2 regions of the Kocuria sp. KSNUG genome follow, and region 2 is predicted to be linked to the other one. Evidence: predicted binding sites of a transcription regulator. Region 2 holds the regulator's gene; the other holds the start of a gene.

Evidence for each region. The regulator HrcA, encoded in region 2, represses chaperone genes, less so after heat shock. The targets are predictions, from matches to a motif close to TTNGCACTCGNNNNNNNCGAGTGCNAA.
Region 1: the regulator HrcA is predicted to act here: its motif matches at 2,152-2,178, upstream of AABM36_RS02945 (Hsp20/alpha crystallin family protein).

Annotation. Positions count from the first base shown of each region.
Region 1 is NZ_CP150981.1:672,726-678,357, forward strand. It holds gene AABM36_RS02935 (CDP-alcohol phosphatidyltransferase family protein) at 1-470, shown strand, start outside; gene AABM36_RS02940 (phosphatidate cytidylyltransferase) at 477-1,472, shown strand; gene AABM36_RS02945 (Hsp20/alpha crystallin family protein) at 1,563-2,036, opposite strand; gene AABM36_RS02950 (ChaB family protein) at 2,315-2,734, shown strand; gene AABM36_RS02955 (GNAT family N-acetyltransferase) at 2,739-3,218, opposite strand; gene AABM36_RS02960 (1-phosphofructokinase family hexose kinase) at 3,280-4,242, shown strand; gene surE (5'/3'-nucleotidase SurE) at 4,306-5,157, shown strand; gene AABM36_RS02970 (MFS transporter) at 5,329-5,632, shown strand, end outside.
Region 2 is NZ_CP150981.1:1,784,654-1,790,285, reverse strand. It holds gene AABM36_RS07740 (16S rRNA (uracil(1498)-N(3))-methyltransferase) at 1-16, opposite strand, end outside; gene dnaJ (molecular chaperone DnaJ) at 13-1,155, opposite strand; gene hrcA (heat-inducible transcriptional repressor HrcA) at 1,219-2,229, opposite strand; gene AABM36_RS07725 (DUF3097 family protein) at 2,403-3,281, shown strand; gene AABM36_RS07720 (DUF4870 domain-containing protein) at 3,429-3,866, shown strand; gene hemW (radical SAM family heme chaperone HemW) at 3,937-5,181, opposite strand; gene lepA (translation elongation factor 4) at 5,181-5,632, opposite strand, start outside.

The DNA of each region.
Region 1 (5,632 bases), 1.1 Mb from region 2:
CGCTCGTCCTCGCCGCGCTCTGCATCCCCCTGCGTCTGCTGTGCAACATGTTCGACGGGATGCTCGCCGTGGAGGGCGGGCTACGCACACCCACGGGGGAGCTCTACAACGAGGTGCCGGACCGGATCTCAGACTTGGCGCTGCTCGCGGGGGCCGGCTGGGCGGCGTCGTCGGTGGTGGGCGGTGCAGCCCTGGGGTGGCTGGCCGGGAGCCTCGCGGTGCTCACCGCCTACGTGCGGACCCTGGGCGTGAGCGTGGGGTGCGCGCAGCAGTTCGGTGGGGTGCTGCCCAAGCAGCGGCGCATGTGGCTGCTCCTGGCGGGGATCCTGCTGAGCGCCACCGAGCCGTGGTGGGGGTGGCCGCGCGGGAGCGTCCTGTGGGTCACGCTCGTGCTCGTGGTGCTGGGGTGCGCGCTGACCGTGACCACCCGGCTGCTGGCCGTGGCCCGCGAACTGCGGGAGAAGGGGTAGGCCGCCATGGAGATCGGACTGCTGGGCGGGCCCACGTGGTGGTTCCTCGCCGGACTGCTGGGGTTCCTGGTGCTCGCCACCGTGGTGGCGGAGCTGATGTACCGGCGCACGGCGTCGGAAGGGCTGCGGGCCACGCTGCTGAACGTGCGGCAGCGGATCTTCGCCTGGTGGATCATGGTGGCGGTGCTCGTGGGCAGCCTGGCACTGGGGGAGACCGCGGTGGTGCTGCTGTTCCTCGCCCTGTCCCTGCTGGCCCTGCGGGAGTTCGCCAACCTGCTGCCGCCCGGGGAGCGGGACCGGAGGGTGCTGAGCTGGATCATGGTGGTTCTCGCCCCGCTGCACTTCTGGTTCGTGTGGGAGCACTGGTACGGGATGTTCGCCATCTTCATCCCGGTGTACGCGTTCCTGTTCCTGCCCGTGCTGCTCGCGCTGTCCGGGCGCACGGAGTCGTTCCTGCACCGGGCCGCCCTGAGCCAGTGGGGGCTCATGGTGTGCGTCTACGCCCTGAGCTACCTCCCGGCGGTGCTGCAGCTGCCCGTGGCCATCCACGAGGGCAGGGCCGCGGCGGACGGCTCCGCCGTGGGCTCCGGTGGCGTGGAGGCGGGCGCGCTGCTGCTGTTCCTCGCCGTGGTGGTGCAGGGCTCGGACGTCCTGCAGTACCTGTGGGGCAAGACCGTGGGCCGGCACCGGATCGCGCCCACCGTGAGCCCGAACAAGACGTGGGAGGGCTTCGTGGGCGGGGTGCTCTCCGCCACGGCTCTGGGGGCGGCGCTGTGGTGGCTGACCCCGTTCACCCCGTGGCAGGCCGGGGTGCTGGCCCTGGTGTCCTGCCTGCTGGGTTTCGTGGGCGGGCTCGTGATGAGCAGCCTCAAACGGGACCGCGGCATCAAGGACTTCGGGGCGCTCATCCCGGGCCACGGCGGGATCCTGGACCGGATGGACTCCCTGATCTTCGCGGCACCGGTGTTCTTCCACCTGACCCGGTTCTTCTTCGCGGGGTGAGTCCCAGGCCCCCGCGCGTGACCGAGGGCCCACGGGATCTCCCGCGGGCCCTCGTGGCTCACTCAGTGCGTGCCGGCTGGCGCCGGGCGGTCAGCTCTCGGAGTCCTCGCCGGACTCGGCCTGCTGCTCCTGCTGGCCGTTCTCCAGCACCACGTTGTCCTGGTTCTGGCCCGTGGCCACCTGGATCTTGCGCGGCTGGGACTTGGGGGACACGGGGATGGTCACGGTCAGCACGCCGTTGTCGTACGCGGCGGTGATGTTCTCGGTGTCGATGCCCTGGCCCAGGTTCAGCTGGCGCACGAAGGAGTGGTTGCGGCGCTCGCGCACGATCCACTTGGTGTCCTTCTCCGCGGAGGGCAGGCGGCGCTGCGCGCGGATGGTCAGCAGCTGGCCGTCCACGTCCACGTCCACGCTGGTGGGGTCGATGCCCGGGAGGTCCGCGGCGAGGTAGTAGTTGGAGCCCCGGCGAAAGAGGTCCATGGGCATCTGCTCCAGGCCGTTGCGGGTGGAGAGCACCTGGTTGGCGAAGTTCTGGACCTCGGAGAACGGATCGAAGGTTGCCATGACTGCTGTTCCTTTCCTGTGCGACTCGTCCGTGGTGCGCCCCGGAGCCCCCGTGAAACCGGTGGACGAGGAGCCGTCACGTTCCTTGAGTACCCCTGACTCAACTGCTCATAAATTAGCACTCTCCCCGGCCGGGTGCCAAGGGTTGGAGCATTAAAGTTGAGCGGATTCAGCTCAAGGCGCACACGGGTTGCGTCGGGTCCGAATGGGTGGGGCGGGCGGCGTCGTCGTTCCTAGAATCGAAGCACCAGAGACGTTCCCGAGAGCAGGAGGACACCGTGCCCAAGGCGAGGAAGAACGGTCGCGCGCGTCAGGACGAGATTCCGTCCACGCTGCGGCGCTCGGACGAGAAGGCGCAGGACACGTTCGCGCAGGCGTACGACTCTGCGGAGGACGAGTACCACGACGAGTCCCGCGCCGCCCGCACCGCGTGGGCCGCGGTGAAGCACACCTACGAGAAGGTGGGGGACCACTGGGAGCCCAAGGAGGAGAACGGCCCGTCGGACGCCAGCGCGGAGCAGGGCGGGCTCAACTCCGAGGACACCGCCGGGGGAGTGGATGCGAACGCCTCCAAGGAGCACCTCTACGAGATCGCCCAGGAACTGGACGTGCAGGGCCGTTCGGACATGACCAAGGACGAGCTGGTGGAGGCCATCGAGAAGGCGAACGACAAGAGGACGCGGGACGCGCGGGACTGAGGCCCTAGAGCACCCGCGCCAGGAACACCGAGGCGGTGGTGTCCTGGTGGAAGGACTCCACGGGCTCGTAGCCGCGGTTGCGGAACATCGCGATGCCCTCGGTCATCTCCGGGTTCAGGGAGACCACGGCCGTGGTGGCGCCGAAGGAGCGCACCTTGTTCTCGAGCGCCCGGACGAGCGTACGGGCGTGGCCCTTGCCGCGGTGCTCCGGGGTGACCCAGATCCGGCGCAGCTCCACGCGCTCGTCGTCGATCCGCCGGACCGCTCCGCATGCGATCACGGCTCCCGTGACCAGGTCCGTCATGAGGAAGAAGTCCCCGTGGGGCGGGGTCACGTCCTCAGGGCCGGAGACCTCGGTGAGCGCGGGGTCGAACCCGCCGTCGATCCGGTGGTCCAGTTCGCTGAAGTACGCGCTCAGGGCCTGCAGGGTGTGCTCGCTGGCGGCCTGACCCTCCACGATGCGGACCGGTGCGGTGGAATTCATCCCACCATGGTGGCACCTCCATGTGCTGTTCACCAGGGATGGTGTGATGTAGCTTTCGTTCGTGACCGAGACCCGCTCCGGCGCCGCGCCGCGCCTGTCCATCCTGGTTCCCACGCCGCTGCTGATCACGGAGATCACGGAGCCGGCGGCGAACCGCAACCGCAGCCCCCACGAGTCGGACGTGCACATGCACCCCGGCGGGCAGGGCCTGTGGGTGGCCCGCATGGCCGGCTCCCTGGGCGCGGACGTCTCGGTGAACGGGCCGTTCGGTGGTGAGCTGGGCACCCTGATCCGCTCCATGCTGGACGGGCTCGGGATGCAGGTCAACGCCGTGCGCTACGGGTACGGCAACGGCGGCTACGTGTACGACCTGCGCGGTGAGGACCGGGAGACCGTGGCCCACATGCCGCCGCCCGAGCTCTCCCGCCACGAGCTGGACGACCTATACGGCACCGCGTTCGTGGACGCCCTGGCCTCGGACGTCCTCACGGTCACGGGCGCGGAACCCGGGGACGTGCTGCCGGCGTCGTTCTTCGGCCGGCTCATCCGGGACACCCGGGACGCGGGGACCACCGTGGTCGCGGACCTGAGCGGCGCTCCTGCGCTGGCCGCCGTGGACGCCCACGTGGACGTGCTCAAGATCAGCCACGAGGAGGTCCGGGACCTGGACCTCGGCTCGGACGACACCCCCGAGTCCCTCGTGGACGCCGGGCGGGCGCTCGTGGAGCGGGGTGCGGGCGCCGTCGTGGTCTCGCGCGCCAAGGACCCGGCGCTGCTCGTGGAGAAGGACACCGTGCGGGAGGTCTCGGCGCCGTCCATCACGCCGCTGGACCACCGCGGGGCGGGGGACTCCATGACCGCGGGCATCTCCGTGGGACTGGCGCGCGGCCTGGACCTGGTGGACGCCGTGGCCCTGGGAGCCTCGGCGGGTGCGCTGAACGTGGCCCGCCGTGGGCTCGGCACCGGCAACCGCACGACCATAGAGAAGTTCGCCCGCCAGATCACGGTGCGCACCCTCTCCTGACGGGCCCGGTCACAGGGGGCGCCACCCTGGTCCGGGCCCGGGCCGCGTGCCACCATGGACCCCATGCACATCCTGGTCACCAACGACGACGGCATCTCGTCCCCGGGACTGTCGGTGCTCGCGCGGGCCGCGCTGGACCGCGGGCACAGTGTCAAGGTGGCCGCTCCCGCCGAGGAGTACTCGGGCGCCAGCTCGTCCCTGTCCGGTGAGGAGATCGACGGGCGGATCGCCCTGGTCCCCGCGGACCCGCCCCGGATGCCCGAGGGCGTGGAGTGCGTGGGGGTGAAGGCCGCCCCCGCGCTGATTGCGTTCCTGGCCTCCTACGGGGCCTTCGGCCAGCGCCCGGACATGATCCTCTCCGGCGTGAACCTGGGCGCGAACACGGGCAAGGCCACTCTGCACTCGGGCACCGTGGGCGCGGTGCTCACGGGCGCGTCCCACGGGATCCCGGGGATCGCGGTGTCCATCACCTCCGGTGCACCCCAGCACTGGGACACAGCCCTGCTGGTCACCCGCTACGCACTGGAGCGCTGGGAGCACCGCCCGTTCGACGAGTGGATCCTCAACGTCAACGTCCCGGACGTGTCCCCGGACCGGCTGCGGGGGCTCAAACCCGCCCGGCTCGCGAGCTTCGGAGCGGTCCAGGCGCAGATCGGGCGCGGGGACGAGAAGCACATCGCGGTGACCTACAGTGCGGAGACAGGACCCGAGGAACCCGAGAGCGACCACTACCTCCTCACCCACGGCTGGGCCACGGCCACGCTGCTGCGCGCCCCCGTGGACGACCCCCACCAGGACTTCCGCACCGTCACCCCCGCCGACCTCGGCATCACAGTCCCCGCCCCGGACGCCGCCGCCGCACCCGGTCCCGGCGACGTCACCGTGGACTCCGCCACGGTCATACGCCGAACCTGACGTCCCGCCTCCCGTGAGCGGTAGGCACACGACGACCACGACGTCCGCCACCGGTCCCTGCACGTTCACACGGTGAGCGGATAGTCTTCCCGCGAGAAGCACTCTCCCTGCCCCTCCCGGCCACCGGGCCGGGGCCAGGGTGGGAACGGACCCCCTGCGGAAGGCGCGACCATGGCATCGACACCAGCGACGGACACGCACCCCAGCGGCGTCGAGGCCGTGGACGCCCCGAGCCGTAAGGACTGGATCGCGCTCGCGGCGCTCGCCGCCGGGCTCGGGATGATCGTGCTGGACGGCACGATCGTGGGGGTCGCCCTGCCCGCGATCATCCAGGACCTGCACCTGAACCTCACGGACGCGCAGTGGGTCAACAGCCTCTACGCGGTGCTGCTCGCGGCGCTGCTGCTGTCCACGGGCAAGCTCGCGGACCGCTGGGGGCGCAAGACCATGTTCATGGTGGGGCTCGTGGTCTTCG
Region 2 (5,632 bases):
AGACGGGGTTGGTCACTGGTCGTTGAACCGCCCGCGCAGCCGGGAGAAGAATCCGCCCGAACCGGTGGCGTTGACCGTGGTGCCGTCGTGGGCCTCCTCGTCCCGCAGCTGCGCCAGCCGCTGCACGAGCTCACGCTGCTCGCCCGTGAGGTTGCGGGGGGTCTCCACCTCGAAGTGGACCTGCAGGTTTCCGCGTCCCTTGCCGCGCAGGTGCGTCACGCCGAGCCCGTCGAGGGTCACGGTGGCGCCGGACTGGGTTCCGGGCTCCACCGCCACGCTGCGGGTGCCGTCGAAGGTCTCCAGGGTCACGGTGGTGCCCAGGGCGGCCGCGGTCATGGGGATGCGCAGCCGGGCGTGGAGGTCGTCGCCCTCGCGGTGGAACGTGGGGTCCGGGTCCACCTTGAGCTCCACGAAGAGGTCGCCGTTGGGCCCACCGGCGGTGCCGGCCTCGCCCTGGCCGCCCAGGCGGATGCGGTTGCCGGACTGGATGCCGGCGGGGATCTTCACGGTGAGCGGGCGGCGGTCACGCACCCGGCCCTCGCCGTAGCACTCGTGGCACGGGCTCTCGATCACGGTGCCAAAGCCGTTGCACTGCGAGCACGGGCCCTGCGTGGTGACCATGCCCAGGATGGACTGGCGCTGGTACTGCATGTGCCCCGAGCCGCGGCACATGCTGCACGTGGTGGGGCTGGTGCCGGGCTGGCAGCAGGAGCCCTCGCACGCGGGGCACACCACGGCGGTGTCCACGGTGATGTCCTTCTCCACCCCGAACACGGCGTCCTTGAGGGAGATGCGCACGTTGATCAGTGCGTCCTGGCCCTGCCGGGTGCGGGACTGCGGGCCGCGCTGGCCGCCCGCCCCCGCGCCCTGGAAGAACGTCTCGAAGATGTCGGAGAAGCCGAACCCGGAGCCCGGGAAGCCACCGCCGAAGCCGGTGTCCGTGCCGTTCTCGTTGCCCGTGGCGTCGTAGACCCGGCGCTTGTCGGGGTCCGAGAGGACGTCGTTGGCGTGCGAGACGCGCTTGAACTCCTCCGCGGCCTCTGGTGACGGGTTGACGTCCGGGTGCAGCTTGCGCGCCTTCTTGCGGTAGGCGCGCTTGATCTCTTCGGCGCTGGCGTCACGGCTCACGCCGAGGGTTTCGTAGTGGTCGCTCACGATGTCGTCGCTTCTGCTTTCGTCGGGTCTGTGGTCTCGGTCGGGGCGGCGCCGGCGCGGCGCTCAGTCCCCCAGGTTCCTGGAGAGGTATCGGGCCACCGCGCGCACGGAGGCCATGGTGGTCGGGTAGTCCATGCGGGTGGGTCCCACCACGCCCACCTTGGAGGCGGCGCGCGGTCCGTAGCCGGTGGCCACCACGGAGGCTTCTGCCAGCGGGTCGTCGCACTCCTCGGAGCCGATCCGCACGGCCACCCCGCGCTCGTCCTGCTGCATCTCGGACAACAACCGCAGCATGGTCACTTGTTCCTCCAGTGCCTCCAGCACCGGGGAGATGCTCTGCGGGAAGTCGCCGCTGAACCTCGCGAGGTTGGCCGTGCCGGCCATCACCAGGCGGTGCTCGTCCGTGGCCGAGGCGAGCAGGGAGAGGGTCTCCCCGACGGCGTCCCCGGCCTCGCGCAACTCCGCGGGCAGCGTCTCCCCCAGTCCGGCGACGGCGCTCGGCACGGCATCCAGCGCCTGTCCCAGCACCCGGGCGAGCACGCGGGCACGCAGCTCCAGCAGCTGGGGCTCCTCCAGCGCGGTGCGCAGCTCCACGGCCCGCTGCACCACGCGGCCCGAGGTGGGGATGAGGATGACCAGCACGGCCGCACCCACGTCCACGAGCTCCACGTGGCGCACGGTGGTTCCCGTGCGCACGGGGTACTGGATCACGGCCGCCTGGTGGGTCAGCTGCGCGAGCAGGCGCACAGTCCGCTCCATGACGTCGTCGATGTCCTGCGCGTCCTCCAGGAACACCTGGATGGCGCGGCGCTGGGCAGGACTCAACGGCTGGACCGCGGCGATCTGGTCCACGAACACGCGGTAGCCCTGGTCGGTGGGGATCCGCCCGGAACTGGTGTGCGGTGCCACGATGAGACCGGCGTCCTCGAGGGCCGCCATGTCGTTGCGCACCGTGGCCGAGGACACGGGAAGCCGGTGGCGCTCCACGAGCGCCTTGGAGCCCACGGGTTCGCGGGAGTGGACGTAGTCCTCCACGATGGCCCGCAGGATCTGCACCCTGCGCGGATGGTCCATGGTCCTCACCTCCCGTGGCGTGTCGAGCAACGGGCCGTGCGCCCGTCGTGGCCGAGCACCAATTTTGGCACTCATCCAGTCACAGTGCTAATCCCCCAGTCTAGGGCGCGGGTGCCCCGGGGCCGCTTTGGTACGCTCGCGGCTGATCTGCCCGCCGCACCGAGGAGGAACCCGTGAACGCACCCGGCTGGGGCTGGGGTCCCCAGGACCTGGACAGCCCCGAGGTGTCCCGCACCCGGCCGAGGGCGCGCGAGGTCGCCGTGGCGCGCGACATGGTGCTGGAGGACGTCGAGACCGGGTGGGTGGGCGCCGTCGTCAGCGTGGAGGTGATCGGCGGCATGCGCGTGGTGGGGCTCGAGGACCGCCACGGCCGGGTCAAGACCTTTCCACTGGGGCCGGGCTTCCTGCTGGACGGCGAACCCGTGCGGCTCACACCCCCCGCGCCGCGGAGCGCCCCCGCCGGCAAGCGCATCACGCGCTCCGGCTCCGTGGCGGTGGAGGGCCTCAGGGCGTCCGTGGCCAAGGAGTCGCGCGTGTGGGTCGAGGGCTACCACGACGCCGAGCTCGTGGCCAAGGTCTGGGGGCACGACCTCGCGGTGGAGGGCATCGTGGTGGAGCCCCTGCACGGCATCGACGACCTGCCCGCCGCCATCCGTGTCTTCAACCCTGGCCCGCAGCGACGCCTGGGGATCCTGGTGGACCACCTGGTGGCCGGCTCCAAGGAGTCCCGCATCGCCGAGCAGGCCCTGCGGGTTCCGGGTGCCGCGGACAACGTGCTGATCCTGGGGCACCCCTACGTGGACATCTGGCAGGCCGTGAAGCCCTCCGCGCTGGGCATCCCCGCGTGGCCCGTGATCCCGCGCGGAGTGGACTGGAAGACCGGCATGGCCAAGGCATTGGGACTGCCCCACCGCACCCCGCAGGACGGGGGCCGCGCGTGGCAGCAGATCCTCACGCGCGTGAACACCTACGCGGACCTGGAGCCTGCGCTGCTGGGCCGTGTGGAGGAGCTCATCGACTTCCTGACCGCGGACCAGGGCACCGCACGCTGAGCCGTCCCCGAACACGGGCGGCCGCAGGGGTCCCGCGGTGTGACGCACACCGTGGCGAGCTCCCAGACGCCCCCGGTATCATCGGGGGAACCAGACCCCCGCTCTCCCGTCTGGTCCGGCTACCGCCCCTGAAAGGGACACCCTCACGTGACTGACGTTGCCTCCACGCCCTCTGCCTCCGCCCAGGACTCCGCCGCGCCGTTCGAGTCCGTGCACCCGGTGGCCCAGCCCCTGGACGTCAACCAGGACCGCCAGTGGGCCACCCTGGCCCACCTCGGCGGCGTGGTGGGTGTGATCCCGAGCTACGTGATCCACCGCGTGTTCAAGGACCGCGGACCGTTCACCGCCCAGGAGTCCCGCGAGGCGGCCAACTACACCATGCTCCCCAGCATCATCGTGCTGGGCGGCATCCTGCTGTCCCTGCTCCCCGTGGTCGGCGGTGTGTTCTCGGTCGTCGCCGCCGTCACCTGGGTGTTCCTGGCGGTCACCTCGGTGCGGGCCGGCATCAAGGTCAACCGCGGTGAGCCGCACCAGTACCGCGCCAACACCCACCTCTACGACCGCTTCACCGGCCACCGGGGCTGACTCGGGCCCCGTCCCGGCTGCGGTGCGCACGACGTGTGCCCGGTGCCGCGTTGCGACCCTGCCGCACAGCTCACCAGTCGAGCAGCCGCCGCGTCACGGCGTCGGCCATGAGGCGCCCGGCATCCGTGAGCACCGCCGTGCCCGCCAGGGCCGCGGGGCCGTCCAGCCAGCCGTCCGCGATCAGCCCCGCCACGGCCCGGCGGCCCTCCGGACGCAGGGACGAGACCGGGATGCCCTCGCTGATCCGGATGCCGAGCATCACGTGCTCCACGTACTGGGTGTCCGCGTCCAGGGTCTCGCGACCCACCGCGGGTGAGACCCCCGCGCGCACCTTGTTGGTGTAGGGCAGCGGGTGCTTGAGGTTCCACCAGCGCACCCCGTCCACGTGGGAGTGGGCTCCGGGTCCGATGCCCCACCAGTCCTGGTTTCGCCAGTAGGCGATGTTGTGCGCGCTGCGGTTCTGTTCCGCCGTGCGCCCGTGGGCGGCACGCGAGAAGTTGGACACCTCGTACCACGCAAAGCCCGCGTCCCGCAGCATGCGGTCCGCGAGCGTGTACTTGTCCGCCTGGTCGTCCGGGTCCGGCTCGGGCACCTCGCCGCGCCGGATCTGGGCGGCCAGCTTGGTGCCGTCCTCGATGATGAGCGAGTACGCGGAGACGTGGTCCGGTTCCATGGCCAGGGCCGCCTCCACGGAGACCTCCCATTCCCGCAGACTCTCCCCCGGAGTTCCGTGGATCAGGTCCACGCTCGTGCCCAGCCCGCGCTCCTTGGCCCAGCCGACGGCGCGCGGCACGTTCGCGGGGGTGTGCGTGCGTTCCAGCACGGCCAGCACGTGCGGCACCGCGGACTGCATCCCGAAGGACACCCGGGTGACACCGGCCTCGGCGAGGACGTCGAAGGTCTCCTGGGTGACGGAGTCGGGGTTCGCCTCGACCGTGACCTCGGCGTCCGGCGCCAGCCCGAAGCTCTCCCGGGCCTGGTGCAGCATGGCGGCGAGTTCCCGCGCGGGCAGCAGCGTGGGGGTGCCCCCGCCGAAGAACACGCTGTGCAGCGGCCGCGGTGGTGCACCGGCGGCGTCGAGCACCGAGCGTGCGAAGCGGACCTCCGCGGCGGCGTCGGCGTGGTAGTCCGCGCGGGACACGCCGTCCCCGAGCTGCTCCATGGTGTACGTGTTGAAGTCGCAGTACCCGCAGCGCACGGCGCAGAACGGGACGTGGACGTACAGGCTCAGGGTGCGCTCGGCGGCGCGGGCCACCGCACCGGCGGGCAGTGCGCCGTCCTCCGGAGCCGGATCACCCTCCGGTTGCGCGGGCACTACTTCTTCTTGTCCTTGCCGTTGTCCTCGTCCGAGGACAGCGCGGCCACGAAGGCCTCCTGGGGGACCTCCACGCGGCCCACCATCTTCATGCGCTTCTTGCCCTCCTTCTGCTTCTCCAGCAGCTTGCGCTTGCGGGAGATGTCTCCGCCGTAGCACTTGGAGAGCACGTCCTTGCGGATCGCGCGGATGTTCTCACGCGCGATGATGCGCGAGCCGATGGCCGCCTGGATGGGCACCTCGTACTGCTGGCGCGGGATGAGCTTCTGCAGCTTGCCCGTCATCAGCACGCCGTAGGAGTAGGCCTTGTCCTTGTGGGTGATGGCGCTGAACGCGTCCACCTGCTCGCCCTGCAGCAGGATGTCCACCTTGACCAGGTCCGCGGCCTGCTCGCCGTCCGCCTTCCAGTCCAGGGACGCGTAGCCGCGGGTCTTGGACTTGAGCTGGTCGA